One region of the Nocardioides panzhihuensis genome, then DNA from elsewhere that is predicted to be linked to it. Evidence: riboswitches for the same ligand, from Rfam matches in the RefSeq annotation. Region 1 holds a riboswitch; the other holds the start of a gene.
The links. Region 1 has a riboswitch for glycine ahead of gcvT (glycine cleavage system aminomethyltransferase GcvT). Riboswitches for the same ligand answer to the same signal wherever they lie in the genome.

Region 1 (14,667 bases):
CAACAGTGCCAGCGGGCTCTCGAACTCACCGAGCCGCAGCCCGACGGTCGCCTCCCAGGTCCCACCCTTGGGCAGTACGACGTCGGCCTCCCAGGTGCCGGCACCGACCGTGGTCAGGGCCAGGCTGCCCAGGTCGACGTCGCCCGAGCTGAGCTTGGCGCTCGGGACCGCCGAGGCCTCGACGGGCTCGCCGGCCGCGTCCTGGATCTGCAGCCGGAGCACGTTCGGCCCAGGACCCGCAGGCGTCATCGTGGCGTACACCCGATGGTCGTCACCGAGCTTCGCGGCTTGGGTGCTGGTCGGCGCGACCGTGGCCGTGCCGGTCCCGGCCGAGGCGGTGTCCGCCTGTGGTGGCTGGTCGACCAGGAAGCCGGTGACGCCGAGGACGACCACGAGCACGCCCGCCTCCATCAGCACCGCACGGCGCAGCATCGAGCCGGCCTCGACGGTGTCGTCGTGACCGACCGCCTGACGGACGCGGGGGAGGACCAGCAGTCGGTTGCCGGCCGCCATCACCGCGACCGCGACGACCAGGGCGACCTTGGTCATCAGCAGGGTGCCGTACGTGCTGTTGAGCAGGTTGTCCCACGAGCCGAGGATCCGCCAGCCCATGAGCACGCCGGAGGCCGCGAGAACTGCCAGCGAGACGGCGGCGAGGGTGGAGAAGCGGGTCACGATCTCGGCCGCGACCGTGCCGCGCCTGGTGATCAGCGGCAGGGTCAGCGCGAGACCGACCAGGCCGCCGAGCCACAGCGCGCCGGCGATGAGGTGGACGATGTCGGTCGCGGTGACCAGCCAGGCGGGTACGACCGCGCGGGAGTGGCCCACCAATGCCGGTGACATGATCGCGAACAGCCCGGCGGCCGCGGCCAGGCGGGGTCTCGGGCGCAGGACGAGCGTGGCCGCGATGCCGAGGATCCCGACCAGGGCGCTGAGCCACTCCTTCCCGACCGACGCCGGTGACCAGGCGTCGAAGGTGAGCATGGCGCCCGGTCCGCTCTCGCTCTGCAGCGCTCCGCTGGCCGGCGCCAGGAACACCAGCGCGAGGACCGCGACCATGCCGGCGACGATCTGCAGACGCTGGACCCGGGCGGTGGCGCGGTCGGGGACGCGGTGGTCACCGACGATCACCGCGCGGAACCAGACCAGGCCGACGACCAGCAGCAGCGCGGCGTACTGGATGAACTGGAGGAACCCGTGGATCGCCGCCGTCGCCTTGGATGGCTCCGTGGACGGGGGTGGGGCGACGCTGAGGCTCGGCGCTCCGACCGCGAAGGTCAGCGAGCCCGAGATCGGGTGACCGTCGGCCGAGACCGCACGCCAGGCGACGACGTAGGTGCCGTCGCCGAGGCTGCTCGGGTTCGCGAGCGCGACCTCCATCGAGGTGCCGCTCGCGGTCGCCTCGGAGGTCACCTCCTCTCCCTTCGCGTCGTAGACGGTCACGCCCGCCGGCGGCAGGGTCACCGCCTCGTCGAAGGTGAAGGTGATCGTCTCCGGAGCCACCTCCAGCACCGCACCCTCCTCGGGGTCGGTGCCGATCAGCGTCGCGTGCGCCTGGGCGGGGGAGATGCTGAGCAGGACGGCGTACGCCGCGGCGGCAAGCGCCACCAGCAGCCGCCCCAGGGCGCGCCGGCCACGATCTCGACGATCGAGCCTGTCGAGACCGGGCCGGCGCGTCAGGGGAGCACTCACGCCTTACGACGCCCCAGCGCGAGGGCGGTGACGCCGGCGATCAGTCCGAGGATGCCAGCGCCGGCACCGATGCCGGCCCACAGGTTGCTGTCGCCGCCCTCTTCGACGTCCGCAGCGACCGGCTCGGCCTTCTCGGCAGCCTCGTCGGAGCTGTGGCCGTGGCCGTCGTCGGTCGCCTCGGTGACATCGAAGGCCGGTGCCGGGTTCTCGGGCTCCTCGGTGGCGCCCTCGGGGGTCTCCTCGATCCAGGCGGTCTCACCCTTCTCGCAGGTCTGGATGACCGGGAAGGCGAGCGTGCCCTCCTCCTCGGGAAGCTGGAGGGAGACCTCGAAGGCGTCACGCTGACCGTCGGGCAGCGGGGTCTTCGCGGTGTAGACGATGGTCGCGTCGCGCTCGGTCAGCTCGTTGCCGTGGGCGTCCTTGATCGGCTCGGCGAGCTTCTCCTTGGTGACCTTGACATCGTAGAACGGCTGACGCGTCGGGGTGACCGTGTTGATCCCCTCCGGCACCTGGATGGTGATCTGCTTGGTCGGGGAGCCTTCGCAGCCGTGGCCGTTGCTGAAGGTCAGCACGGTGTAGGCGCCGGCCGCCGTCTCGGTCGGGGTGACCGTGACGTGCGCCGAGGCCGGAGCGGCGACGAGGAAGGTGACAGCCGCGGCAGCGGCGGCGGGCGCGCCGAGGCGCGCGAGGGTACGTCGAGACATGGGTGATGCTTTCTGTGGAGTGTTCTGCGTCGGGCGTGTGCCCAGTGGGCGGGGTCGGGTCCTCAGGCGAGGACCGGTGGCCCCCGGCCGGCAGCGACGTACGTCCACAGTCCGGTGCGCGGCAGGACCGGCTGCGCCTGGACCGGCAGGCGGAACGGAACCAGAACCTGAGGCGTCGTCAGTGCGTGCGAGATGACTCGCCAGGCCCGGCGGTGCAGCAGCCACACGACCACGGTGAGCGCCGCGGCCGCAGTGTGCGCGAGCAGCATCGAGGCCTCGCCCGCGGCGCCGTTGTGCGCGTGCGCGGCAGGCGCGGCGTACGCCTCGAAGGCCTCGTGCATCCCCAGCTGCGCCGCTCCGGCCAGCACCGCTCCCAGAGCGATCCCGACCCTGCGCTGCAGCACCACGACTCCGACACCGAAGGCGGCGAACCCGGTCGCGGCCAGCCACAACGCGTCCGGCAGCTCTCCGCCGCCGGCCAGGTGGGCCAGGCTGGACCCGGTGGTGATCTCGACTGCGGCGAGCAGCGCCAGCCACACGCTCCCGCGTGTCGGCCGCACCACCCTCAGATCCACGCCGGACATTCTCGCAGACGAACCGAGGCGTCAACCACGTCGGCCGAGAAGTCACGTACGTCGGCCGAGACGTCACGCGAGTGACGTCTCGGCCGACGGGAGTGACGTCTCGACCCGACTGCTCCTGGGGTCAGGAGATGAAGATGCTCAGGATGAGGACCACGGCGAAGCCGGTGAGGCCGACCAGGGACTTCATCACCGTCCATGACTTAAGGGTGTCGGCGACGCTCATCCCGAAGTAGCGGTTGGCCATCCAGAAGCCGGAGTCGTTGACATGCGAGAAGCCGGCGCCGCCGCAGGCGATCGCGATGCAGGTGAGGGCGACACCGGCGTCGCTCGTGCCGAGCGACTCGGCGAGAGGAGCGCTGAAGGTCGCACCCGTGACCATCGCGACCAGGCCGGAGCCTTGGGAGATACGCATGACGGCGGAGACGAGGAAGCCGAAGACGACGAGGGGTACGTTCGCGTCGCGCATGGCCGAGGACAGGGTGTCGCCGAGCCCGGACGACACCAGGACGTCGCCGAAGACACCGCCGGCGCCGGTGACCAGGATGATCATGCCGGCCGGGCCGAGTGCGTCGCTGGCGAGCCGCTGGAGGTCGGCAGCCCCGGCGCCGAGCCTGACGCCGAAAGCCCACAGGCTGAACAGGCACGTGATGAGCAGCGCGATGACGGGGTGGCCGATGAAGGTCAGCAGAGCGACTGCCGTCGAGTCGCCGCCGATCGTGCGACCGACGGTGCCGATCAGGATCAGGACCAGCGGCATGAGCAGCGTCGCGACGACCGAGGCGAAGGACGGCAACGACTTGGGGTTGGCCGTGCCTGCCACGTCGGGCGCCTGCTCCGACGCATCGACGGACGACCCGGAGGTGGCGCTTCCGCCGCCGATGCCGGCGGTGGCCATGGCGGGCGGTACGACCATGATCTTCTTCGCGATGTAGCGACCGAAGAGCGGCCCGGCGACGGACACGGCGGGGATGCCGCAGACGACGCCGAAGAGGATGACGAGCCCGATGTCGGCATTCATGATGCCGGCGGTCGCGAGTGGGCCCGGGGCGGGCGGCATGAAGGTGTAGGCACAGCTGAGGCCGGCGCACAGTGGGATGCCGTAGTGCAGAAGGGACTTGCCGGTGCGCTGGGCGACTCCGTAGAGCATCGGGACCAGGACGACGATGGCGACATCGATGTAGACCGAGGTGGCGACGAGGAATCCGGCGAGGCCGAGACCCCAGGAGACCATGCGGTCGGAGAAGTTGTCGACCAGCGTCAGGGCGATGCGTTCAGCGGCTCCGGCTCGTTGCAGCACGGTGCCGAGGATCGCGCCGAGCGCGATGACGAGCGCGAGCTGACCCAACGAGTCGCCCATGGCCGTGACGACGAGCTCCATCAGCTCGTTCGGGTTCGTGCCGACGGCGAGACCGAACAGCAAGGTGGTGATCAGCAGGGCCAGGAACTCCTGGACTCTGAATCTGATGATCAGGACGAGCAGGGTGCCGATCGCCAGCAGCGCGGCGGTGACGACCCAGGTTTCGTGGTTCATGGGGGAGATCTCCTTCCGCGGGTCAGTGCGCGCTGTGGGTGGGCCGGGGGACAGGAACGGTCGGGTCTGGGTCCTGGAGGAAGCGGAAGTCGCAGCCCTCCTCGGCCTGGGTCACCTCGTCGGCGTAGAGCTTTGCGTACCCGCGTCGGGGCTTCGGGCGCTCGACGACCTGCTCGGCTCGGGTCGCGAGCACCTCCTCGGGGACCTCCAGGCGCAGCGTACGGTCCTTGACGGAGAGCGTGATCATGTCGCCCGTGCGGACCAGGGCGATCGGTCCGCCGACCGCCGCTTCGGGGGAGGCGTGCAGGACGATCGTGCCGGCCGCGGTGCCCGACATCCGGCCGTCGGAGATGCGGACGATGTCCTTGACGCCGGCGCGGGCCAGCTTGCGAGGGATCGGGATGTAGCCGGCCTCGGGCATGCCGGGGTAGCCGACCGGACCGATGTTGCGCAGCACCAGGATGTCGTCCGCGTCGACGTCGAGGTCGTCGCTGTCGATGCGGGCCGCAAGGTCCTCGGCATCCTCGAAGACGACCGCCCGACCGCGGTGCTCGAGCAGAGCGGGCGTCGCGGCGGACTGCTTGATGATCGATCCGCCGGGCGCCAGGTTGCCGCGCAGGACGGCGATGCTCCCGCCGCTGTGGATCGGGTTGTCCCGTCCGCGGATCACGTCCTGGGGGAAGGGCGCCGGCGCGTCGTCGAGCTCCTCGCCGAGAGTGCGGCCCGTGACGGTCAGCGCGTCGAGCTGCAGCTGGTCTCGGATCTCGAGCATGAGGCGCTGGACGCCACCGGCGCGGTGGAAGTCCTCCATGTAGTGATCACCCGACGGCTTGAGGTCGAGGAGCACCGGCGTCTCTCGCCCCATGCGGTCGAAGGCGTCGAGGTCGAGGGGATAGCCGCAGCGACCGGCGATCGCGGCCAGATGCACCAGGGCGTTGGTGGATCCGCCCATGGCGAGCAGGACCCGGAAGGCGTTGTCGAAGGCCGCGGGGGTCAGGATCTGGTCGATGGTCAGCCGCTCGGTGGCGATACCGACCGCACGACGACCGGTCTCCTCCGCGACCCGCATCCGGTCGGCCGTCACTGCAGGCGGAGTGGCGCTTCCCGGGAGCGCGATCCCCATCGCCTCCGAGACCGCGGCCATGGTGCTGGCGGTGCCGGCGACCGAGCACGTGCCGACCGAGCCGACGAGCCTGCCGTTGACCTCTGCGATCTCCTCGTCGTCGATCTCCTCGGCCCGGTACTTGCCCCAGAAGAACCGGCAGTCGGTGCACGCGCCGACCGTGCGGCCACGGTGGCTCCCGGTCAGCATCGAGCCGGTCACGAGCTGGATGGCGGGCTTCCCGGCAGAGGCGGCGCCCATCAGCTGGGCGGGCACGGTCTTGTCGCAGCCCCCGATGAGGACGACGGCGTCGACCGGCAGGGCTCGCAGCATCTCCTCGGTGTCCATCGACATGAGGTTGCGCAAGAACATGCTCGTGGGGTGGGCGAAGCTCTCGTGCACCGAGATCGTCGGGAAGCTCACCGGGAAGCCACCGGACAGCATCACGCCCCGCTTGATGGCGTCGATCAGCTGGGGAACGTTGCCATGACAGGGGTTGAAGCCGCTCTCGGTGTCGACGATGCCGATCACCGGCCGATCGAGAGCGTCGTCGCTGTAGCCGGCGCCCTTGATGAACGCCTTGCGGAGGAACAGCGCGAACTCGGTGTCGCCATAGCTGGTCAGGTTGGACCGCATCCCGGTGGGCATGCTCTCGTCGAACATTATCGTCCTTATTATTGATAATCTGGTTGAGACTGGCATCACACCACATCTCGCTGGCTCTCGCAACGGCCGGTCCGCCCGCGAGCGAGTGTGACGCCGTGAAAGCATTGGCATGGTCGGAGCGGAAGGAGGAGGCACTGATGACTACCCGGGCGAGCGATGCGCTCTCTGACTCGGCTCAGACGACCCGCCAGCGGGCGTCGGCGCAGGTCGAGGCGATCGCCGGCGAGCTCGAGGAGGACATCGCGATGGGCCTGCTGCACCCGCGCGAGCGCCTCGTCGAGGACGCGCTGATGGAGCGCTTCGACGCCAAACGCCATGTCGTACGCAGCGCGCTCTCCACGCTCGAGACGCGAGGTGCCGTGGAACGGCGTGCCCATGTGGGCGCGCTCGTCCGCTCCTTCTCAGCCCAAGAGGTGCGCGACCTCTACGACGTTCGCGAGCTGGTCGAGACAGCCTGCGCCCGCGCCATCACGACGCCGGTTCCTGGCGATCAGATCCGTCCCGTGGAGGACGCGATGCACGAGCACGAGCAGGCGGTGGATCGCGGCGATCGCCGCTCCGCGCTGCGCGCCAACATCCGATTCCATGAGCTTCTCTTCGGGTTGGCCCCGAACCAGTTCCTGGTCGAGTCCGTGCGCCGTCACGCACGGATGGCCTCGCCGATCCGGTCGCTCACGGTGGTCAACGACAGGCTCCTGGAGCGGTCCCGCGATGAGCACCGGGCGATGGTGGTGGCGCTCCGTGAGGGTCGGACCGATGAGCTGGTGCGGGTCTGCGCCGCCCATCTCGAGCCGTCCCGCGACGCCTACCTCAACCTGCTCGGCGAACTCTGAACGTACGCAGATATCGAGGCGTCACGTACGTCGGCCGAGACGTCACACCCGTGACATCTCGGCCGACGCAGCTGACGTCTCGGCGGTCAGCGGAGGATCGGAGGCTCGGTCTTCTCTGCCACCTCGTCGTACGTGACGCCGGGGGCGAGCTCGACCAGGCGGACGCCGTCGGGGGTGATGTCGAGGACGCACAGGTCGGTGATGATGCGCTGCACGACGCCGAGCCCGGTGTAGGGGAGCGAGCACTCCTCGACGATCTTGTAGGAGCCGTCGCGGGCGACGTGCTCCATCAGCACGACGACCTTCTTCGCGCCGTGGACGAGGTCCATCGCGCCGCCCATGCCCTTGACCATCTTGCCGGGGATCATCCAGTTGGCCAGATCGCCTGACGAAGAGACCTGCATGGCGCCGAGGATCGCGGCGTCGATCTTGCCGGAGCGGATCATTCCGAAGCTCATGGCGGAGTCGAAGAAGCTCGCCCCCTTGCGTACGGTCACCGTCTCCTTGCCCGCGTTGATCAGGTCCGGGTCGACGGCGTCCTCGGTCGGGTAGGCGCCGGTGCCGAGGATGCCGTTCTCGCTCTGCAGCACCAGCTCGACGTCGTCGGGGACGTAGTTGGGCACCAGGGTCGGCAGCCCGATGCCGAGGTTGACGTAGTCGCCGTCGGAGAGCTCCGCGGCGGCACGGGCGGCCATCTCTTCACGTGTCCATGACATGTCAGCGGACCGTCCTCTTCTCGATGCGCTTGTCGGCGGCCTGCTCGGGGGTCAGGGGCACGACGCGGTGGACATAGACGCCGGGGAGGTGGACGTCGTTGGGTGGGATCTCGCCGGGCTCGACGAGCTCCTCGACCTCGGCGATCGTGATCTGCCCGGCCATCGCGGCGAGCGGGTTGAAGTTGCGGGCGGAGTCCTTGAAGAGGAGGTTGCCGTGGCGGTCGCCCTTCCAGGCGCGGATGATGCCGAAGTCGGCGACGATGGCCTCCTCGAGGACGAACTCTCGCTCGCCCTCAGGCGTCTCGAAGGTCATCACCGGCTTCTCGGGGGAGGTCTTGATGACGTTGCCCGCGTCGTCGTACTTCCACGGCAGCCCGCCCTGCGCCACCTGTGTGCCGACACCGGTGCGGGTGTAGAACGCGGCGATGCCGGAGCCGCCCGCGCGCATCCGCTCGGCCAGCGTGCCCTGCGGGGTCAGCTCGACCTCGAGGTCGCCGGAGAGGTACTGCCGCGCGAACTCCTTGTTCTCGCCGACGTACGACGCGACCACGCGGCGCAGGCGTCCGGCGCCGAGCAGCAGGCCCAGGCCCCAGTCGTCGACGCCGGCGTTGTTGGAGACCACCTCGAGGTCGGACACGCCGGCCTCGAGGAGAGCATTGATGAGCACCGAGGGGATGCCGCACAGCCCGAAGCCGCCGACCGTGAGGGTCGCTCCGCTCGGGATGTCCGCGACCGCCTCGGCGGCTGAGGAGATGACCTTGTCCATGCTGATCAGTCAAGGCGGGGCAAGCCGATCGGTCAATAGACGAGCGCGAGTTCCCGCTCGGTCTTTCGATGAGCGGCCCCGCTGACGCTATGGCGTTCACTGAATGGACGCGCCTATCGTACGTTCCATGCAACCCGGTCAGGACGCGCCTCAGCCCAGCGTGATCCGCCGCAGCGCGCACCTGCTGCGGCTGCTCGCCGCGCGCGAACCCGAGGGCGCGACGACCACCCAGCTCGCGACGGCCGCCGCGATCCCGCGTCCGACCGCTCACCGGCTGCTCAGCGCGCTCCAGGACGAGGGCCTGGTCGAGCGAGACAACGCAACCGGCGCCTGGCACCTGGGCCCGGAGTGCTTCCTGCTCGGCGCCGCCGCGACCACCCGCCACGACATCACCCCGGCGGCCCGGGCGGCGGTCCTGCGCATCGCCCGGGAGACGGGGGAGAGCGCGTTCTTCTCGATCAGGCGCGGCGACGAGACGGTCTGCGTACTGCGCGAGGACGGCAGCTTCCCGATCCGCTCGCACGTGCTCCACGAGGGGATCCGGTTTCCGCTCGGCGTCGCCTCGGCGGGCCTGACGATCCTCGCCTTCCTGCCGGAGCCGCGGCGCGAGGCCTACCTCGCCCGGACCGACCTCGTCGGGGCCTACGGCGAGCAGCACTCGGCGTCCGCTCTCCGGAAGCGGGTCGCCGCGACCCGTGAGCGCGGCTTCGCCGTCAACCCGGGCCTGCTCGTGGTCGGCAGCTGGGGTCTGGGTGCCGCAGTCTTCGACGCCCACGGGCAGCCGTACGGAGCGTTGAGCATCACCGGCATCGAGGCCCGTCTCGCGCCACCGCGTCAGGCCGAGCTGGGTCGCCTCCTCCTGGAGGCCGCCCACACCCTGTCCACTAGCTCCGCGACTGGCTCGACACCTGGGCGCGCCCGGTCATGATCTCGGCGAGCGCGGCGTCGGAGGCGAGCTGGGCGTCGCGGTCATAGGTGGAGGTGAAGGCGAGGAGCTCGTCGGCTCCGGTGGCCTCGGCCAGCCGGTCGAGGCGGCTGCGTACGGTGGCGGGAGAGCCCGCGGTCGTGCGCGCGAGATGCGCCTCGACCCGCTCGCGCACCTGGTTCGTCCAGGTCTGGTCGCGGATCGCCGCGACCGGCTCGAGCGCTCCGAACTCGCCGGTCTGCCGCGATCTGGCCATCGCCCACGCCTCCGGCAGCGCGAGCTCGGCGGCCTCGGCGTCGGTGTCGGCGACCAGCACGTCGGCGGAGACCGTCACCGACGGCGCTGACGCCTGTGAGGAGGGCCGGAAGTCGTTCCGGTACGCCCCGAGCAGCTCGCCCAGCCGTGGGCTGTCCAGCACCGGACCGCCGACTACGACCGGCAGCCCGAGCTGAGCGGCGAGGGCGAGACCGCGTCCGGTCGCGAGCACGAAGATCGGGATCTGACGGGACGCGGCCGGCCGGGCGGTGACCGGCGCGGTGCGGTCGAGATAGCCCCGGAGCTCCTCGATGTCCTCGGCGAACGTGTCCGGGTCGTCGAGATCCTGGCGCAGCGCGCGGCGTACGGGTGCGGTGAAGCCCAGGGTGCGCCCGACTCCCAGGTCGATCCGGCCGGGGTAGAGCGCGTCGAGCATCAGGAACTGCTCGGCCACGACCAGCGGCTGGTGGTGCGGCAGCATCACCCCGCCAGAACCGAGCCGGATCGTGGAGGTGTGCGCACCGAGGGCGCCGAGCAGGACCGGCGGCGATCCCGACGCGATCCCCGGCACCGCATGGTGCTCGGCGACCCAGAACCGCTGGTAGCCGAGCCGTTCGGCCGCCACCGCCCGCTCGATCGTGTGGGTCAGCGCAGCGCCCTCGTCGTACCCCACCCGGGTGCGAGACCTGTCCAGCATGGAGAGCTTCACAACAACACCAACCCCGTCTTCGTCTCGAGGCTTCCCATCATCTCCGGTGTGGCGAAGAACGCACTCGACAGGCGTGCGACGAGGGACACACATCCGCTGTCGGCAGCCCTGGTCTCGGTACCCTGATGGCTTGAACCAAACGACGACAGGAGCGGCTTAGTAATGGATCGAGACGTGCTTCGGCACGCGCCGCTTTTCGGCGAGCTGGACGACGAGTCGATGACGGCGATGCTCGCGATGATGGGGGAGGTCCGCCTCAGGCGTGGCCAGGTGTTGTTCCACGAGGGCGATTCCGCGGACCGGCTCTACGCCGTCGTGTCCGGAAAGGTGAAGCTGAGCCGTGCCTCGGCCAGCGGGCAGGACAGCGTGCTGGCGATCCTCGGGCCGGGGCAGGTCTTCGGTGAGCTGTCGCTCTTCGATCCCGGCCTGCGTTCCTCGACGGTCACGGCCGTCACCGATCAGGTGGAGCTCGCCTCGCTGTCGCACGACGACCTGCTGAGGCTGCTCGACGGGCGGCCGAGCGTGACGCGCGGGCTGCTCGCGCTGCTGTCGGGTCGCCTGCGCCGGGCCAACGACGTGATCGGTGACCTGGTCTTCGCCGACGCGCCCCGCCGGGTGGCGAAGGCACTGCTGGATCTCGCCGAGCGGTTCGGTGAGACCACCGACGAGGGTGTGCACGTCCGTCACGACCTCACCCAGGAGGAGCTCGCCCAGCTGGTGGGCGCGGCCCGCGAGACGGTCAACAAGGCGCTCGCTGACTTCGCGGCCAAGGGCTGGGTCAGGCTGGAGTCGCGCTCGGTGGTCATCACCGACATGGAGCGGATCGTGCGCCGAGCGGGCTGAGCCCGCGTCAGAGACTGACGCGCACCAGTTGGCGGAGCCGACGAAGGCCGTCGGTGCTCGGTCGCTCGGCCGGGGCGAGGGCGGCGGTGAGCCTCTGCCAAACCTCATCGGGGTCGAGCTCGAGGCCGATGGCCACGAGCTCGCTCCTCGTCTCTGTGGTCGCGCGGCCGGGCCTCTCCGCGGCCACATGCGCGCTGCGCCCGACCAGGTTCACCTGGTAGCTGCGCGGCCCCTGCCCGGTCGCGACCGCGACGGTCCCCTTCACCCGGTACGCCGCCGACGGCGGGTCCTCGAGCAGGTCGAGCAGCCGAGCCGGCTCGATGGTGCCGGGGGTGGTGACGGTGACGGACCGGGCGTGCTGATGGGCCGCGTGGTCGGCGGCCGCCTCGCGCAGCAGCGCGGCGATGGGCAGCTCGTCGGGCGGGTCCTCGGGCACGGCGGCGTCGTAGACGAGCCGAGGGTCGATGCGGCCACCCACTGCGTACGCGATCTGGACGTCGGGGTTGTGCTCCAGCACGCGCCGCTCGATCCGCGCCAGGACCTCGTCCCGGTCGGCGGCCGGCACCAGATCGGTCTTGTTGATGACGACCAGCGTGGCCGCGGCGAACCGGACCGGTGCCGGACCCCGGCCGTCGTCGAGGGTGTCGAAGTACGCCGATGCGTCGACGACCTCGATGAGCCCACCGCGGCGTACCCGCTCGACACCGCTGAAGCGGACGAGGCGCGCCAGCGTGCCGGGCTCGGCGAGCCCGCTGGCCTCCACGATGACGGCGTCGAGCGCGAGCCGCGGGTGGGTGAGCTTCTCGAGGGCGTCATCGAGGCCGCCGGCGTCGGACAGGCAGCACAGGCAGCCCCCGGCGATCGAAGCCGGCTCGTCGACCTGACCCGTGACGAGCCCGGCGTCGACGTTGATGTCGCCGAAGTCGTTGACGACCACGCCCACCCGCGCGCCCGGCTGGCGCAGCAGATGGTTGAGCAACGTCGTCTTGCCCGACCCCAGATGGCCGGTGAGGATGACCACGGGAACTCGGGTGCTGGCGCTGGTGGGTGGCATCGAGCCATCGTAGAACCCGTTGAGAACAGTTCTCGTTAACGGGGTCGAGGCTCACTCGATGTCGCCGGATCTTGACGGCCGAGGTGGCCAGACCTAGGTTGTGCCGCACAACTTCACATCCGCCGTTCGAACTGCAGCGGGAGAGTCCTCACCGTCCCGGGTGAGGCGCCGAAGGAGCAAACCTCCCCAGAATCTCTCAGGCCCCATGACCGCTGTGGTGAGGCGAACTCTGGAAAGACAGGATCCGCTGGATCCTGCACCCACGGTGCAAATCGTCCCTGCGGGCGGTGAAGCTCTCAGGTAGCGATGACAGAGCGGGGAGGTCACCCGTCCACGGGTGCCGCATCAGCGGCAGCCATCATCAGGGAGCCTCCCGCACATGACCTCACCTGTCCCTACCCCTCTGCATGCGATCCACCAGTCGCTCGGTGCCTCGTTCACTGACTTCGCCGGCTGGAGCATGCCGGTCCGCTACGGCTCGGAGACCGCCGAGCACCACGCGGTACGCACCACCGCAGGGCTCTTCGACCTGAGCCACATGGGCGAGATCGAGGTGACCGGACCGGAGGCGGGACGGGCCCTCGACCACGCCCTGGTCGGCCGACCGTCGGCGATCGGCGTCGGCCGCGCCCGCTACTCCATGATCTGCGCCGAGGACGGCGGCATCATCGACGACCTGGTCGTCTACCGGCTCGAGGACGAGCGCTACCTGGTCGTCGCCAACGCCAGCAACGTCCACGTGGTCGCTCCGGCTCTGGTCGAACGGGCCAAGGGGTACGACGCCGTGGTCCGCGACGCCTCCGCGGAGTGGGCGCTGATCGCGGTCCAGGGACCTGCCTCGGCTCAGATCGTCGCGGCTGTGACCGACCTGGACGTACCGACCCTTCGCTACTACGCCATCGACGCCGGCAAGGTCGCCGGGATCGACGTGCTGCTCGCGCGCACCGGCTACACCGGCGAGGACGGCTTCGAGGTCTACTGCGCGCCCTCGTCGGCCGCCGCCGTCTGGGAGGCGATCACCGAGGCCGGTACGCCGCACGGGCTGATCCCCGCCGGGCTCGCCTGCCGCGACACCCTCCGGCTCGAGGCCGGAATGCCGCTCTACGGTCACGAGCTGAGCCGCGAGACGACCCCCTTCGAGGCCGGCCTCGGCCGGGTGGTCTCCTTCGACAAGCCCGACGGCTTCGTCGGCGACGCCGCCCTCGCCGCGCGCCGCGAGGAGGGCCCGCGCAGCACGCTCGTCGGCCTCGTGGCCACCGGGCGCCGATCCCCGCGGGCCGGTTACGCCGTCATCGACCCGGCCACCGGCGACGAGATCGGCATCGTGACCAGCGGCTCCCCGTCGCCCACGCTGGGCCGCCCCATCGCGATGGCCTACGTCAAGCCAGACCTGGCCGTCTCCGGCACCAAGATCCAGGTCGTCGTACGCGGCAGCCACGAGGACGCCGAGATCGTCGACCTTCCCTTCTACTCCAAGAAATGAGCACCGCCATGAGCAACCCGTCCCACCTGTCCTACACCGCCGAGCACGAATGGATCGAGACCCGCGACGAGGTCGCGCGCGTCGGGGTCACCGCCTTCGCCACCGAGGCGCTGGGCGACATCGTCTTCGTCGAGCTGCCCGAGGTGGGCAGCGAGATCACCGGGGGAGAGAGCTGCGGTGAGCTGGAGTCGACGAAGTCGGTCAGCGACCTCTTCGCGCCCGCCGACGGCGAGGTGCTCGCGATCAACTCGGCGGTCGTCGATGACCCTGCGCTGATCAACAGCGACCCGTTCGGCGCCGGCTGGCTCTTCGAGATGCGCATCTCGAACGCTCCCGATCTGCTCGACGCCGCGGCCTACGACGCTTTGATCGAGGAGTGAACCGCCGTGACCGCTGACCTCGGCGGTGTCGCGACGGTGGCAGAGCCATCGGGGCCGGCCGTGATGGCCCTGAGCGCCTTCGACCTGTACTCGATCGGGATCGGCCCGTCCTCCTCGCACACCGTCGGACCGATGCGTGCCGCGAAGATCTTCGTCGACGGCCTCGTCGAGGACGGTCAGCTGGACGCGGTGACGCGGGTGAAGGCCGAACTGTTCGGGTCGCTCGGCGCGACCGGTCACGGGCACGGCTCGGCCGGGGCGGTGCTGCTCGGTCTCGAGGGCGAGGAGCCGGCGACCGTCGACACGCGGTCGTCCTCGGCGCGGGTGGCGGCCATCCGTGAGCGCGGGGAGCTGTCGCTGGGCGGCCACCGCCCGATCCGCTTCGCCGATGACACCGACCTGGTGATGCACCGGCGCAAGAGCC
Region 2 (14,667 bases), 1.2 Mb from region 1:
ACCCGCGCTGAGGTGGCTGCCATGGTCGAGGAGTCGCGTGGCGAGGGGCTCTTGGAAGAGGACGAGTACGGCCGCCTGGCCGGTGCGCTCGGCTTCACCGAGAAGACGGTGGACAAGGTGACCATCCCCATCGCCGACTGGACCATCGTGCCGCGCGGGGCCTCGGGCGCCGACATCGAGACGGTGTGCGCCTCCACCGGCTACAGCCGGTTCCCGGTGGTCGAGGAGAGCGGCGACCTGGTCGGCTACCTGCACATCAAGGATGTGCTCGAGCCTGATGACGTACGCCGCCAGCAGCCGGTCCAGAACAAGTGGATCCGCCCCTTCGCGACCGTCTCCCCGGACGACGCGCTGCACGAGACGCTCGAGACCCTGCAGCGCCGTGGCGCCCACCTGGCGCGGGTCGTCCGCGAGGACGGCACCACCATCGGGCTGGCGACGCTCGAGGATGTCATCGAGGAGCTGGTCGGGGAGATCCGCGACGCCGCCCACGCCGATGAATCCACCCCTACCGAGTAAGCACTAGGGTTTGTCCGTGCCCAACCGTCGATCCGGTGACCCCCGCCTGCAACCTGGCCGGGGCGCGAGGCCGCGACAGCAGCGCTCTGCCGACCGCAACCAGCCCGTGCTCGGCAAGCTGCTCAGCATCCTCCGCCTCGTCTACGCGCCGGTGATGCTGTGGGCCGTGCTGATCGCGAAGGACGACACCATCGCGCTGGCGGCGTTCGGTCTCGCGGTGGTCACCGACCTGCTCGACAGCTGGCTGACCCGCAAGGAGCTCGGCCGGCGCCGCTCGGGAGAGCTGCTCGACGTGGCCGCCAACACGGTCTTCGTCCTGGCCGCGACGTTCGCGCTCTGGCAGATCGACGTGATCCCGTGGCCGATCGCGCTGCTGGTCCCGCTGCGTCTGGTCGGTCTGCTGGCGATGGTCCCGGCGCTGCGCAGCCGCGGCGTGCGTACGCTGCCCGTCCATCTCCTCGGCAAGGTGGGTGCCTTCTGTCTGCTGGCCTCGTTCCCGTTGCTCTATCTCACCCACGACATCCCCGAGAAGCTCGACCTCGGCCTGGAGCCGAGCCTGCCGATCCAGCTGGCGCAGGCGTTCGGCTGGGCGTTCGCGCTGTGGGGGATCCTGCTGCTGTGGTGGAGCCTGGTCCTCTACGCTCAGGAGGTGCGTCGCCTGATGGCCACCACGCCACCGTTGGAGAAGGGCGGTGCGTCTCGTGCCTGACCAGATCCCCGGTTCCGAGGACCTGCGCGCCTACGTCACCAAGCCACTGCTGGACCGCATCACCGACCAGGCGATCGACTCCGACTACATGGCCGCTGCCGCGCGGCGCGAGCCCACGGAAGAGGAACCGGCCCGGCGTCGCCGGCCGGGGTTGTGGGCGATGGTGGTCGTCGGGCTCTTCGCGCTGCTGGCCACGACCGCTGCGGTGCAGACTTCCCGCAACGAGGACGTCCGCCAGACCAGCAGGCAGGTCCTGGTCGACCGCATCGAGCAGCGCCAGGATCGGATCTCCGACCTGCACCAGCAGATCTCCGAGCTGCGCGAGGACAACCAGAGCCGCGAGTCGGCGCTCAACTCGCTCGGGCTGCGTGCCGAGTCGGCGTCCTCGACCGCTGCGGCCACCGCGGAGGAGACGGGGTTCGCCCCGGTGACCGGCTCGGGGATCAGGATCACGATCGACAACGCCGCGGACGGCAGCGAGGGCGGCACCGTGCGGGACTACGACCTCGCCGTGATCGTCAACGGACTGTGGCAGGCGGGGGCGACCGCCGTGTCCATCGACGGCCAGCGGGTCACCCCGCGCAGCGGCGTGATCACCTCCGGCGCCACCCTCCGGATGAACGACGTCTCGCTCTCGCCGCCATATGAGGTGTCGGCCATCGGTGACACGCGTACGCTTGCCGCACGCTTCGCCGAGACGGTCTCCGGGGCGATGATCCACACGACGACTCAGGACTACGGAATGCCGTACGACGTCGAGAACATCGAGCGGCTCACCCTCCCGGCGGCGCCGTCCGGCCTGCTGGAGCTGACCCACCTCGGGGCCGAGTCCGAGGACAAGGGCTCCAAGGGCACCAAGGGCTCAGCGAAGCCCACCAACACCGACGAAGACTCTGAACAGAACAGCGAAGGGGACCGCGAAGAATGATCGCCGTCATCGGCCTAGTGATCGGCATCGTGCTGGGGCTGCTCTTCCAGCCCGAGGTGCCAGTCGGCCTGGCGCCTTACCTGCCGATCGCCGTCGTCGCCGCGCTCGACGCCGTCTTCGGTGCCCTGCGCGCGTTCATGGACGGCATCTTCGACGACAAGGTCTTCGTCGTCTCGTTCATCAGCAACGTCGTCATCGCCGCCGGCATCGTCTACCTCGGTGACCGCCTCGGCGTCGGCGGTCAGCTGTCCACGGGCGTCATCGTCGTCCTCGGCATCCGGATCTTCACCAACGTCGCAGCCATCCGGAGGCACATCTTCCATGCCTGACCGGAAGAGGCGGCCGGCGGTGAAGCGGACCGCGGCGAAGCGGACTCCTGCGAAGAAGACCGCGGCCAAGAAGCCGGCGGTGCCCGCGGAGGAGACCCCCAACGAGGACGTCGCCGCGCCCGAGGACGAAGGTACGCCACCGGATGAACAGGCTCCGAGCGGCGAGCCGGCCGCGGCGACCGACGCCGCTGAAGACGCGTCCGAGGAGTCGGACGAGTCCGTAGCGGCGAAGGTCGAGCCCGAAGAGTCGGCCGTCGAGTCCACCGACGAGACCGACGACGAGGCCGACGTGGAGGAACCCGCAGAGGCGGAGCAGCCGGCGGTCGACCCGGGTCGAGACGAGGCCGAACCTGACGAACCTGACGAACCTGACGAACCTGACGAACCTGACGAACCTGACGAACCTGATGAGACGGTCGAGACGGTCGAGACTGATGAATCGGCGGAGGCGAAGGAACCCGCGGCCGAGGAGGCCGACGAGCCTGCTGACCTCGACACCCGCGAGGACAAGGACGCGGACGTCCCGGACGAGTCCGACGAGGTGGCCGAGCTTCCCGAGCCCGAGGAGCCGGAGGAGAAGACCGCGCCGCTGGTCGGCCGGGCACGGCTCTTCGACGCGCTCACCCACTTCCGGCGCGGCCAGGTCGCCGTGGCGGTCCTGCTCTGCATCCTCGGCTACGCGGCCGTGGTGCAGGTCCAGACGAACACCGAGGACTCGACGTATGCCGGCCTGCGAGAGCAGGAGCTGATCGACATCCTCTCCGGTCTGGCCGGGACGACGCAGAAGGCCCAGGAGCAGATCGAGGAGCTCGAGGCGACCCGCGACGAGCTCGAGGACCAGACCATGCAGCAGCAGACGGCTCTGCAGCGCGCGGAGGAGCAGGTCGACACCCTCCGGGTGATCGCCGGGACGGTCCCGGTCAGCGGGCCGGGCATCACGATCGAGATCGACCCCGGCGCCGACCCGCTGCGGCTGACCGCGCTCCTCGACCTCATCGAGGAGCTGCGTACTAGCGGCGCAGAGGCGATGGAGATCGAGGGGGCCGACGGCGAGGCGGTGCGCCTGGTCGCGTCGTCCTCGATCGAGGTCAGCCAGCCCACGCCCGGTCTCAACGTCGGCGGTGAGCTGATCAGCCCGCCCTACCGTCTCCAGGTGATCGGGCCTCCCGACACGCTGGCCGGCGCGATCGACTTCTACCAGGGCCCTCAGGACCAGCTCGAGGAGCAGGGTGCGGAGGTCGACGTGGAGTCGGAGGAGAAGATCGACATCGAGTCGATTCACACCGTGTCCCGCTGAACGTTTCGACAGTGCGGCGCAGTAGGGTTTCATACACCGGCTCCGCGGGACGATCAACCGCTGCCAGACCAGTACACCTGACGAGGAGATGCCCGTGTACCCCGAGGAACTGAAGTACACCAGCGAGCACGAGTGGCTGCGCAACCCCGGCGAGACCGAGGGGTCCGTACGGATCGGGATCACCAACTACGCCCAGGACGCTCTGGGCGACATCGTCTACGTCTCGATGCCCACGGTCGGCGACACGATCAAGTCCGGCGAGAGCTGCGGCGAGCTCGAGTCGACCAAGTCCGTCAGCGACATCTACGCGCCGATCTCGGGCGAGGTCGTCGCGGTCAACGGCTCCCTCGACGCGACGCCCGAGCTGGTCAACGACGACCCCTACGGCGGTGGTTGGCTCTTTGAGATCAACCCGGCCGATCCTGCTGAGCTGGAGAGCCTCCTCGACGCCGCGGCGTACGAGGCATCACTCGACGCGTAAGTCAACCGAACACCTGGGCCGACCTGATAGGTTGCGGATACCATCCCTCAACGTTCACTTGAGGGTATGTGCCCGGCCCTCGATGAACCTGGAGCTCAAATGTCCGTGTGCCCCGCTTGCGGAAGCCAGAACCCCGCCGAAGCACGGTTCTGCTCGCAGTGTGGCGTAAGCCTGACCGGGACCGACCAGACCTCGACGATCCAGCTCGGGGCTGACGCCGACACCTCCGACCGGGTGCTCAGCCCGATCGAGGCGGCCACTGTCGAGGCGCTGCCGCAGGGCAACGGGATGCTCGTCGTCCAGCGCGGTCCCGGTGCGGGAAGCCGCTTCCTGCTCGACCAGGACACCGTGGTCGCGGGTCGCCACCCGGACAGCGACATCTTCCTCGACGATGTGACCGTCTCGCGTCGCCACGCGGAGTTCGCGCGCACCGGTGACACGTTCGAGGTCTCCGACGTCGGCAGTCTCAACGGCACCTACGTCAACCGCGACCGGATCGAGAAGTTCGTCCTCAAGGACGGCGACGAGGTCCAGGTCGGGAAGTTCCGGCTCGTCTTCTACGCCGGGCACGAAGGGGCGTAGTCATGGCCGCCGCCGCGACGCCTGACCCTCAACGGCCGGCTAGCGACTCGGGGGAGCGGCTCAACATCGGGCAGGTCCTGGACCAGCTGCGTCCCGACTTCCCGACTGTCACCATCCCGAAGATCCGCTTTCTCGAGGACAAGGGACTGATCAAGCCGGAGCGTACGCCCGCGGGCTACCGCAAGTTCTCCCGCCGAGACGTGGAGCGACTGCGCTACGTCCTGCGGATGCAGCGCGACCACTACCTGCCTCTCAAGGTCATCGGCGAGCACCTCGACGCGATCGACCGCGGCCTCGAGCCGCCCGAGATCGAGCCGACCGTGCCCACGGTGCCGACGGTCGCACTGACGCCCGGCGGTGCGCCGGGGGCCGAGTCGTTCCGGCGTACGGACAACATGAGGATCTCGCGACGCGAGCTGCTCAAGATCGCCGAGGTCGACGACGCGCTGCTGAGCGAGCTGGAGAAGATGGCGCTGGTGGTCCCGCTGCGCAGCGGTCACTACGACACCGACGCCCTCACGATCGCGCGTACGGCCAAGGAGCTCGCCGAGTTCGGCATCGAGCCCCGCCATCTGCGCGGTATGAAGGCCGCCGCCGACCGCGAGGTCGGTCTCATCGAGCAGATCGTCGCGCCGCTGCGGCGTCCCGGCAATGCCGGAGCGCAGGGCAGGGCCGAGGAGATCGGCAGCGAGATCGCCTCGCTGGCGGTGCGTCTGCACGCCACGTTGGTGAAGTCGGGGCTGCGCGAGCGCTGAGGCTGCTGAGGCGACCGGGTAGGGTGGATGCATGCGCGAGGTCGATGTGCTCGGAGTCCGAGTGGAGATGCCCTCCAACCAGCCGATCGTGCTGCTGCGCGAGGTGGCCGGTGAGCGATATCTGCCCATCTGGATAGGCGCGGTCGAGGCGACCGCGATCGCCTTCGCCCAACAGGGTGTGGTGCCGCCGAGGCCGCTGACCCACGACCTGCTCAAGGACGTCGTGGAGGCGACCGGCAACGAGCTGACCGAGGTTCAGATCACCTCGGTCACCGACCGTGTCTTCTACGCCAACCTGGTCTTCGCCTCGGGTGTCGAGGTGAGTGCGCGGCCCTCGGACTCGATCGCGCTGGCCCTGCGAACGGGCACCAAGATCGTGGTCTCCGAGGAAGTCCTCGACGAGGCGGGCCTCGCGGTTCCGGCCGAGCAGGAGGACGAGATCGAGAAGTTCCGCGAGTTCCTGGACGAGATCACGCCCGAGGACTTCGAGTCCCACTGACCCTAACCCTCAAGTTGAGCTTGAGAGTTAGCGGCGGCGACACGCCGGGGAGGGTTCTTTGACCAGGGCGCTTACGGCGCTTACCTTGTAATTGTCTCTGTTGTAACTCCAACGGTGTGGTCCCCCCGCCGCAGCCGTTCATTCCCCGAGTGGAGTTACGCACAACGGAGTAGACGATGGAGGACATCGTGTTCGACCACGAACAGAAGCCCGGCCACGGCGCCGACGACGCGCAACGCGCGGCGGAGCAGGCTGACGAGCAGGGCCTTCTCTTCACCGACGATGTCTCGACCCTGCCCAGCGACACCGGTTACCGCGGGCCCACGGCCTGCAACGCAGCGGGGATCAGCTACCGCCAGCTCGACTACTGGGCCCGCACCGGGCTCGTCGAGCCGAGCGTGCGCGGCGCGACCGGCTCGGGTACGCAGCGGCTCTACTCGTTCCGCGACATCTTGATCCTCAAGGTCATCAAGCGCCTGCTCGACGCCGGCATCTCCCTGCAGCAGATCCGTGCCGCTGTGCAGCACCTGCGCGAGCGCGGCACCGACGACCTGACCCGCGTCACCCTGATGAGCGACGGCGCCTCGGTCTACGAGTGCACCAGCAACGACGAGGTCATCGACCTGCTCCAGGGCGGACAGGGTGTCTTCGGTATCGCCATCGGTGGTGTCTGGCGCGAGGTCGAGGGGACTCTCGCCGAGCTCCCCAGCGAGCGTACGTCCGAGGACGGCGAGCAGGTCGCCTCGATGTCCGACGAGCTGGCCGCCAGGCGCGCCGCTCGCACCGCCGGGTGAGATAGGACTCAGTCGACACCAGACCCTGAGACCCCGCGAAGGCGGGGCCTCAGGGTCTCGTCCTTTATGCTGGACCTGCTGACCATCCCGCACGGGAGAGCCCCACGCGTTGGGGCGCCGAAGGGGCAATTCCTCCCCGGAAACTCTCAGGCACCCACGACTGTGCGGACCAGGCAACTCTGAAGCCGTGCTTGTGCGGTGACAGAGGGGAGGGCTTACGAGTTGTCTTAGATGCCCTCAGGAGCCACTGTGTCCGACACGCCCACCCTGTCCGAGCTCGATGCCGCCTCCCCGTTCGTGGAGCGCCACGTCGGGCTCTCCGCCGCCGACGAGGCGACCATGCTCTCGCGGCTCGGATATGACTCGGTCGCGGAGATGATGGACGACGCCGTCCCGGCCGGGATCCGTTCGGTCGAGTCGCTCGACCTTCCGGGCGCGCTGTCCGAGGCGCAGGTCGCCTCGCTGGCTCGGGAGATCGCCGCCTCCAACAAGCCCGGCGAGGCGATGATCGGGCTCGGCTACCACGCCACCGTGACGCCACCGGTGATCCGTCGCAACGTGCTCGAGGACCCGAGCTGGTACACCGCCTACACGCCTTACCAGCCAGAGATCTCCCAGGGCCGCCTCGAGGCTCTGATCAACTTCCAGACCATGGTCGGCGACCTGAGCGGCCTGCCGGTGGCCAACTCCTCGCTCCTGGACGAGGGCACCGCGGCCGCCGAGGCGCTCGCGCTGGTGCACCGGGCCAACCGGAAGGGTTCGGGGCCGTTCGTCATCGACGCCGACGCCCTGCCGCAGTCGATCGAGGTCGTCAAGGTGCGCGCCGAGGCGATGGGCCTCGAGGTCGTCGTGGCGGACCTCTCCGAGGGCCTGCCCGAGGGCGACCTGATCGGCGTGCTGGTGCAGTACCCGGGTGCCTCCGGTCGGGTGCCCGACCTGAAGCCGGTCATCGATGCCGCCCACGAGCGGGGCGCGCTCGCGGTGGTCGCGGCCGACCTGCTCGCGCTGACCGTCCTGGAGGCGCCTGGCACGCTCGGCGCCGACGTCGTCGTCGGCTCCACCCAGCGTTTCGGCATCCCGCTCTTCTACGGCGGCCCGCACGCCGGATACATGGCCGTCCACGAGGGGATCGAGCGGCACCTGCCCGGTCGCCTGGTCGGCGTCTCCGTCGACGCCGAGGGGCGACCTGCGTACCGTCTCGCCCTGCAGACCCGCGAGCAGCACATCCGCCGGGAGAAGGCCACCTCCAACATCTGCACCGCGCAGGTGCTGCTGGCCGTGGGCGCTTCGATGTACGCCGTCTACCACGGCCCTGCGGGGCTGCGGACGATCGCGACCCGCACCCACCGCTACGCCGCCGTGCTGGCCGCCGCGCTCCGGTCGGCCGGGCTCTCGCTGGTCTCGGAGACGTTCTTCGACACGCTGGGGGTCACCGTTCCCGGGCGGGCGGCCGATGTCGTCACCGCCGCGCGCCGGTTCGGCGTACACCTTCGTCTGGTGGACGCCGACACCGTCGGCATCTCCACCTCGGAGGCGACCACGCGCTCGACCCTGTCGGCCGTGCTGAACGCCTTCGGCGTCTCCGGCGCGGACCTGGAGGAGATCGACCGCACCTCGGCCAGCGCGCTGCCCGACGCTCTGCTGCGCACCACCGACTACCTCACCCACGAGGTCTTCAACACGCATCACAGCGAGACCCAGATGCTGCGCTACCTGCACAAGCTGGCGGGGCGCGACTACGCGCTCGACAAGGGCATGATCCCGCTCGGCTCGTGCACCATGAAGCTCAACGCGACCACCGAGATGGAGCCGATCTCGCTGCCCGGCTTCGCCGACCTGCACCCGTTCGTCCCCGCTGAGGACGCTGCCGGCTACGCGCGTCTCGTGGGGGAGCTGGAGGGGTGGCTGGCCGAGGTGACCGGCTACGACGAGGTCTCGATCCAGCCGAACGCCGGCTCGCAGGGTGAGTTCGCGGGCCTGATGGCGATCCGTGGCTACCTGGACGCGCAGGGGCAGGGGCACCGCAAGATCTGCCTGATGCCGTCCTCGGCGCATGGCACCAACGCCGCCTCGGCCGTGATGGCCGGGATGAAGGTCGAGGTCGTGAAATCGTCCGAGGACGGCACCGTCGACCTCGACGACCTGCGGGCCAAGCTCGACGCCCACGGCGAGAACGTCGCCGCGATCATGGTGACCTACCCCTCGACCCACGGGGTCTACGAGGAGGGCATCACCGAGGTCTGCGAGCTGGTGCACGCGGCCGGCGGCCAGGTCTACATCGACGGTGCCAACTTCAACGCGCTCTTGGGCTACGCCAAGCCCGGCGAGTTCGGCGGCGACGTCTCCCACCTCAACCTGCACAAGACCTTCTGCATCCCGCACGGCGGTGGCGGACCGGGTGTCGGCCCGGTCGCGGTCCGCTCTCACCTGGCCCCCTACCTGCCTTCGCACTCGCTGCACCCCGACGCCTCGAAGCGTTCGGGCATCGGCGCGATCTCGGCCGCTCCGTACGGCTCGGCGGGCATCCTGCCGATCTCCTGGGCCTACGTCCGCCTGATGGGTGCCGAGGGCCTGACCCGGGCGACCTCCGCGGCCGTGCTGTCGGCCAACTACGTGGCAGCGCGGCTCAACGAGCACTTCCCGGTTCTCTACCGCGGTGAGAGCGGCTTGGTCGCCCACGAGTGCATCCTCGACCTGCGGCCGATGACGAAGGAGACGGGCGTGACGGTCGACGACGTCGCCAAGCGGCTCATCGACTACGGCTTCCACGCTCCGACGATGTCCTTCCCGGTCGCCGGCACGCTCATGGTCGAGCCGACCGAGTCCGAGGACCTCGCCGAGCTGGACCGGTTCATCGAGGCGATGATCGCGATCAAGGGCGAGGTCGACCGGGTCGCCTCGGGCGAGTGGACCGCAGAGACCTCGGTCCTGCGCGGTGCTCCGCACACCTCCCGGGCGCTCGTCGGCGAGTGGGACCGCCCGTACTCCCGCGAGGAGGCCGTCTTCCCCCGTGGCATCGACCCGGACAAGTACTGGCCGCCCGTGGCTCGGATCGACAACACCTACGGCGACCGCAACCTGATCTGCTCCTGCCCGCCGGTGGAGTCCTTCGCCGAGTGACCTGTCGAGGCGTCACCCGCGTCGGCCGAGATGGCACGTGGGTGACGCCTCGAACGACGGGAGTGACGCTTCGACCGACCGGAGTGACGCCTCGGCTGGTTGGGCTCAGGTGCCGTGGATCTCGAGGGTGGAGCCTTCGCGACCCTTGGCGACCGCGAGCTGGGTGGGGATGCGCTCGCGCATCTCGGTGACGTGGCTGACCACGCCGATGATGCGCCCGCCCTCGCGGAGCGTGTCCAGGACGTCGAGTACGTCGTCGAGGGTGTCGGCGTCGAGGGAGCCGAAGCCCTCGTCGACGAAGAGGGTGTCGAGCATCTGGCCGCCGGCCTCGTTCATGATGACGTCGGCCAGTCCGAGCGCGAGCGCGAGGGAGACCACGAAGGTCTCGCCGCCCGAGAGGGTGGCGGGGTCTCTGGACTCGCCTGACCAGTCGTCGCGGACCATCAGCGCCAGGCCGCCGCGGCGGTCTCCGGCTCCCTTGGCCGCGGAGTGCTCCAGGGCGTAGCGCTGGTCGCTCATCTTCGCCAGTCGCTCGTTGGCGGCCGCGACGACCTGGGTGAGGCGGTATGCGACGACGTAGGCCGACAGGCTCATCTGCAGCTGGTTGTCGCTGCTCTTCCCCTCGGCGAAGGAGGCGAGCCGCGCCGCGATCTCGAGGTCGCCGCGCACCGGCGCCCAGGTGGAGAGCGCGTGGGTGAGGTCGCGTTGGAGGGAGTCGAGGCGTGCCGCCCGCGTGGCCGCGGTGTCTGCAGCCGAGCGGGCGGTGTCGGCTGCGTCTGCGGCCTTGCGGTGGGCGAGTGAGAGCGCTGGCAGGTCGGGCTCGTCGGTGGCCAGGATCTCGGCGGCGCCGGGGGAGTCCAGGGTCGCGCGGGCAGCAGCCAGACTGTCGGCGTACGTCTTGATCTGGCTGTTCAGGGCGGCGACCCGCTCCGCCGGGAGGACCGCGGCGAGCGCTCTCTGCGGCGAGTCGAAGCCGGCCCGGACCGCGGTGGCCGTGAGGGTGCGCTCGGCGGCGGCGAGCGCATCCGCGGCGCGGGTGGCAGCCTCGAGGCGCTCGAGGTCGGTGGCCGCGGCCCGGTGGTCACGTTCGAGAGCGGCGAGCACGGCGCCCAGATCGCGGTGGTCACCACGGACGTCGGCCAGCTGCTCCTCGAGCCGCGCGCGCTCCTCGGTGAGGTGACGCAGCGTGGTCTCGAGCTCGGCGGCACGGGTCTCCAGCTCGGCACGGAGCGTCACCGAGCGGGCCCGTCGCTCCTCGACGGAGGCGAGCTGGGCGCGCAGGCCCGGCTCGCTGGCGGCCCGCCGCTCCAGACCGGCCAGGCGCTCGGCCATGGTCGCGGCAGGCTCTTCGGTCTCCCCGGCGGCCTCCTGGGCGAGCTGGAGACGGGTGCTGAGGTCGCGCACGTGCTGGTCTCGAGCGTGCTCCTCGGCACTGGCGTTGTCATAGGCGGTCTGAGCGGTCTTCTCTGCTGCGGCATCGGGAGCGCCGTCCGCCGGGGAGGCCTTGTGGGGGTGCTCGTGAGACCCGCACACGGGGCAGTCCGCGCCGACCGCGAGGGCGCCGGCGAGCTCGGCGGCGATGCCGTCCAGCCGGGCCTGGCGTACGTCGAGATAGTGGGTGCGCGCCTCCATGGCGGCCGTCCGGGCCGCCTCGTGCCTGGCGCGGGCCTCGACGAGCTCTCCGCTCAGCCGGCTGACCTCGGTCACCGCCGCGAACTGGGCACGCAGCACCGGGATCGCGGCGGCCGCCTCGGTGGCCGCTGTCAGGCCCGCGGCGAGCGTCTCGATCTGCTGGGGCAGCTCCTCGGCGAGTTGAGCCTGCTCGCGCGTCTGGGTGAGGAGACGGTCGCGCTGGGTGCGGGTGGCGGCGAGCTCACGGGTGACCTCGTCGAGCCGATGCTGCACGGGCTCGAGGGCGCGGGCCTGCGCGAGACGCGCGGAGACGCGTTCGACGGCTGCCTTGGCATCGGTCAGGGTCAGATCGCTCGGAGCCAGGGCGGTCGCCTGCGCGTGCTCGCGCCGTGCCTGGTCGGCGAGCTCGCTGACCCCGGTGACGGCTTCGGCGCGCTGGGCGGCCTCGACGCGGCGTACGCGTTCCTGCTGCTCCTCTGACGCTGCGACGAGGCGGCTCTCGGCGGCAGCGGCCGCACGGAGGCCGCGCTGCTTCTCCGCCATCGCACGGGCGGCGTCGAGAGCGTCGAGGGTCTCCGCCTCCGCGGCGAGGGCCTCCATCGCGGCGCCGGAGGTGACCGCCTGCGCCTCGGTGGCCTCCTCGGCGAGACCACGCGCCCAGGCCGCGATGGCGCCGTCGCCGGCGGGGAGGCCGAGATCGTGGACGTCCCAGTCGTCGGGGAGGGTGACGGCGGCGGTCTCGCTGATCCGGCTGACCACCTCGGCGACGCCGGCGTTGAGCTCCTCGGAGCGGCGCCGGAGCTCGACGCGGCGCTCCCGGAGCCAGCGCTCGACATCCGCGAAACGCTCGGTGCGGAAGAGCCGCTCGAGCAGTCGCTTGCGCTCCTCGGCGCTGGAGCGGAGGAAGGCCTGGAAGCGGCCCTGGGGGAGCATGGCGACCTGCACGAACTGGGTCAGCGTCATACCGAGGAGATCCGAGACCAGGTGACCGGCCTCGTCGAGACGGGTGGTGAGGGTGCGCCACTCCTCGCCGACCTGCTCCATGAGCACCACCGATGCCTGCTGGGTGGTGGTGCCGGCACCGCGCCGCTTGGGACGCTCCCACGACGGCGAGCGGGTGATCCGGAAGCGGCGCTGCGCGAGGGTCGCCTCCAGGACGACCCGCGTTGCGACCTCGGCCGGGGCGCGGTCGCTGCGCAGGCGTTTCGCGACGGAACGGTCACCGGGGACGTCGCCGTAGAGCGCGAAGCAGACCGCGTCCAGGACGCTCGTCTTCCCGGCGCCGGTAGCTCCGGAGAGCAGGAAGAGCCCCGCCTCGGAGAGCTGGTCGAAGTCCACCTCGACGATGCCCGTGAAGGGCCCGAACGCGGCGACCTCCAGGTGGTGGAGGCGCATCAGAAGAGCACCTCGAGCCACTCCTCTTCCTCGGCGTCGCCGGCGCGCGAGTCGAGCGTGTCCACCTCGGGGTCCTCGCAGCAGGCGTCGACCGCCGTCTGGAGCAGCGCGAGCTCGGCCTTGGCGGCGGGCTCGCCGCGGAGCTCGGCGACGAACTCGGTGACCAGGTCGATGTCGCGCCGGGGCTGGGACGGGTCCGGTCGCGACAGCGCGCCGAGCACCGGCGCGGTGGACTCGAACCCGAGCACGAGGGTGTGCGGGAAACGCCGCCGCAGACGCTCCATGGCCTGGGCCGGGCGGATCCGGTCGGTCAGGGTGATCTGCAGCCACGACTGCTCGTTGACCTCGTGGCGGGGGTCGCCCAGCAGCTCCTCGAGCGTGCCCCGCAGCCTGGCCAGCGTCCGCGGGACCGGCGCCTCCACGAACTCGCTGGCGACGAAGCCGGACTCGTCGAGGTCGATGAGCCACGACCCCTTGAGCTGGTTGGCCTCGGAGAAGGAGTAGGCGAGCGGGGAACCGCTGTAGCGCACGGTCTCGGTGATCGTGTGGCGGCCGTGGAGGTGACCGAGAGCGGCGTAGGAGATGTCCTCGAAGAGGCTGGCCGGCACCATCGACACACCACCGACGGAGATGTCGCGCTCGGAGTCGGACGGCTCCGCCCCGGTGACGAAGGCGTGGGCCATCACCACGCTGCGGCCGCCTCTGCCTTCGAGGTCGGCGCGGACCCGGCGCATGGCCTCTCCGAGCGCTGCCTGGTGGGAGCGGGACTCCAGTCGCCACGACGCCTTGGCTGCGTCTGGGTCGAGGTAGGGGAGACCGTAGAAGGCGACCTCGCCGTTCTCGTCGGGAAGCATCACCGGGCGGCCGACTCCGGCCAGGTCGGTGCGGATGAAGATGCCGGCGGCGTCGATGAGCTCGGAGCCGAAGCCGAGTCGCTGGGCCGAGTCGTGGTTGCCGCTGGTGATGACGACCTTCGCACGCGAGGCCGCAAGCCGCGAGAGCGCCTCGGAGGCGAGCCGCACCGCGTCGACCTGCGGAAGCGCACGGTCGTAGATGTCGCCGGAGACGCACACCACGTCGACGTTCCCCTGCTCCACGACGGAGAGGAGATGGTCGACGTACGCCGCCTGGTGCCCGAGCATGCCCTCCCGGTGGAAGGACCGGCCCAGGTGCCAGTCGGAGGTGTGCAGGATCCGCATGTAACGAAAACTATCGGTGACCACGGACATTCGAGCCTGCGACCCGCGACGAGGTCGCGGGTCGCGGTGCTCGTGCCCGTCTCAGGTGCGCGGATAGGTGATCTTGATCGCCAGGTGGCGCTGCAGGTTGTCGGCAGCATCGGAGACCCGGCGGCGTACGCCCGGGTCGAGACGGTGTCCTGAGCTTGTCGAAGGGTCCTGCTTGACGACCGCCCGAGCGGCGACGATCGTCTCCTCGGTCACCGAGCCGCTCGGGAAGAACGCCTCGGCGGCCTCGGCGAGGCTCCACCCGGACCGCTTCTCGGCGGTGGCCGGAAGCTCGTCGAAATAGCGCTCGACATAGCTCTCGGTGAGCTCGGCCGGACCGCTCCAGAACGCTCGCCCGGCGGCCAGGATGTCGTAGTTGGGCAGGTCGGTCTCGCCGGTGA

Region 2: linked by a shared signal. The riboswitch ahead of gcvP (aminomethyl-transferring glycine dehydrogenase) and the one ahead of gcvT (glycine cleavage system aminomethyltransferase GcvT) in region 1 are both predicted to bind glycine.

Annotation. Positions count from the first base shown of each region.
Region 1 is NZ_JACBZR010000001.1:3,248,261-3,262,927, reverse strand. Features, by position in the region: gene BJ988_RS15500 (copper resistance protein CopC) at 1-1,692, opposite strand, end outside; gene BJ988_RS15495 (YcnI family copper-binding membrane protein) at 1,689-2,396, opposite strand; gene BJ988_RS15490 (cell division protein FtsQ) at 2,459-2,980, opposite strand; gene BJ988_RS15485 (GntP family permease) at 3,102-4,511, opposite strand; gene BJ988_RS15480 (IlvD/Edd family dehydratase) at 4,534-6,276, opposite strand; gene BJ988_RS15475 (GntR family transcriptional regulator) at 6,417-7,112, shown strand; gene BJ988_RS15470 (3-oxoacid CoA-transferase subunit B) at 7,199-7,828, opposite strand; gene BJ988_RS15465 (CoA transferase subunit A) at 7,830-8,594, opposite strand; gene BJ988_RS15460 (IclR family transcriptional regulator) at 8,722-9,522, shown strand; gene BJ988_RS15455 (MsnO8 family LLM class oxidoreductase) at 9,479-10,483, opposite strand; gene BJ988_RS15450 (Crp/Fnr family transcriptional regulator) at 10,646-11,326, shown strand; gene BJ988_RS15445 (CobW family GTP-binding protein) at 11,334-12,380, opposite strand; glycine riboswitch at 12,508-12,602, shown strand; glycine riboswitch at 12,604-12,703, shown strand; gene gcvT (glycine cleavage system aminomethyltransferase GcvT) at 12,760-13,863, shown strand; gene gcvH (glycine cleavage system protein GcvH) at 13,860-14,243, shown strand; gene BJ988_RS15430 (L-serine ammonia-lyase) at 14,307-14,667, shown strand, end outside.
Region 2 is NZ_JACBZR010000001.1:2,032,511-2,047,177, forward strand. Features, by position in the region: gene BJ988_RS09570 (CNNM domain-containing protein) at 1-519, shown strand, start outside; gene BJ988_RS09575 (CDP-alcohol phosphatidyltransferase family protein) at 536-1,228, shown strand; gene BJ988_RS09580 (DUF881 domain-containing protein) at 1,212-2,156, shown strand; gene BJ988_RS09585 (small basic family protein) at 2,153-2,485, shown strand; gene BJ988_RS09590 (DUF881 domain-containing protein) at 2,478-3,782, shown strand; gene gcvH (glycine cleavage system protein GcvH) at 3,877-4,263, shown strand; gene BJ988_RS09600 (FHA domain-containing protein) at 4,363-4,845, shown strand; gene ftsR (transcriptional regulator FtsR) at 4,848-5,600, shown strand; gene BJ988_RS09610 (bifunctional nuclease family protein) at 5,632-6,099, shown strand; gene BJ988_RS09615 (MerR family transcriptional regulator) at 6,276-6,893, shown strand; glycine riboswitch at 6,976-7,066, shown strand; gene gcvP (aminomethyl-transferring glycine dehydrogenase) at 7,125-10,013, shown strand; gene BJ988_RS09625 (AAA family ATPase) at 10,119-13,040, opposite strand; gene BJ988_RS09630 (exonuclease SbcCD subunit D) at 13,040-14,239, opposite strand; gene pepN (aminopeptidase N) at 14,321-14,667, opposite strand, start outside.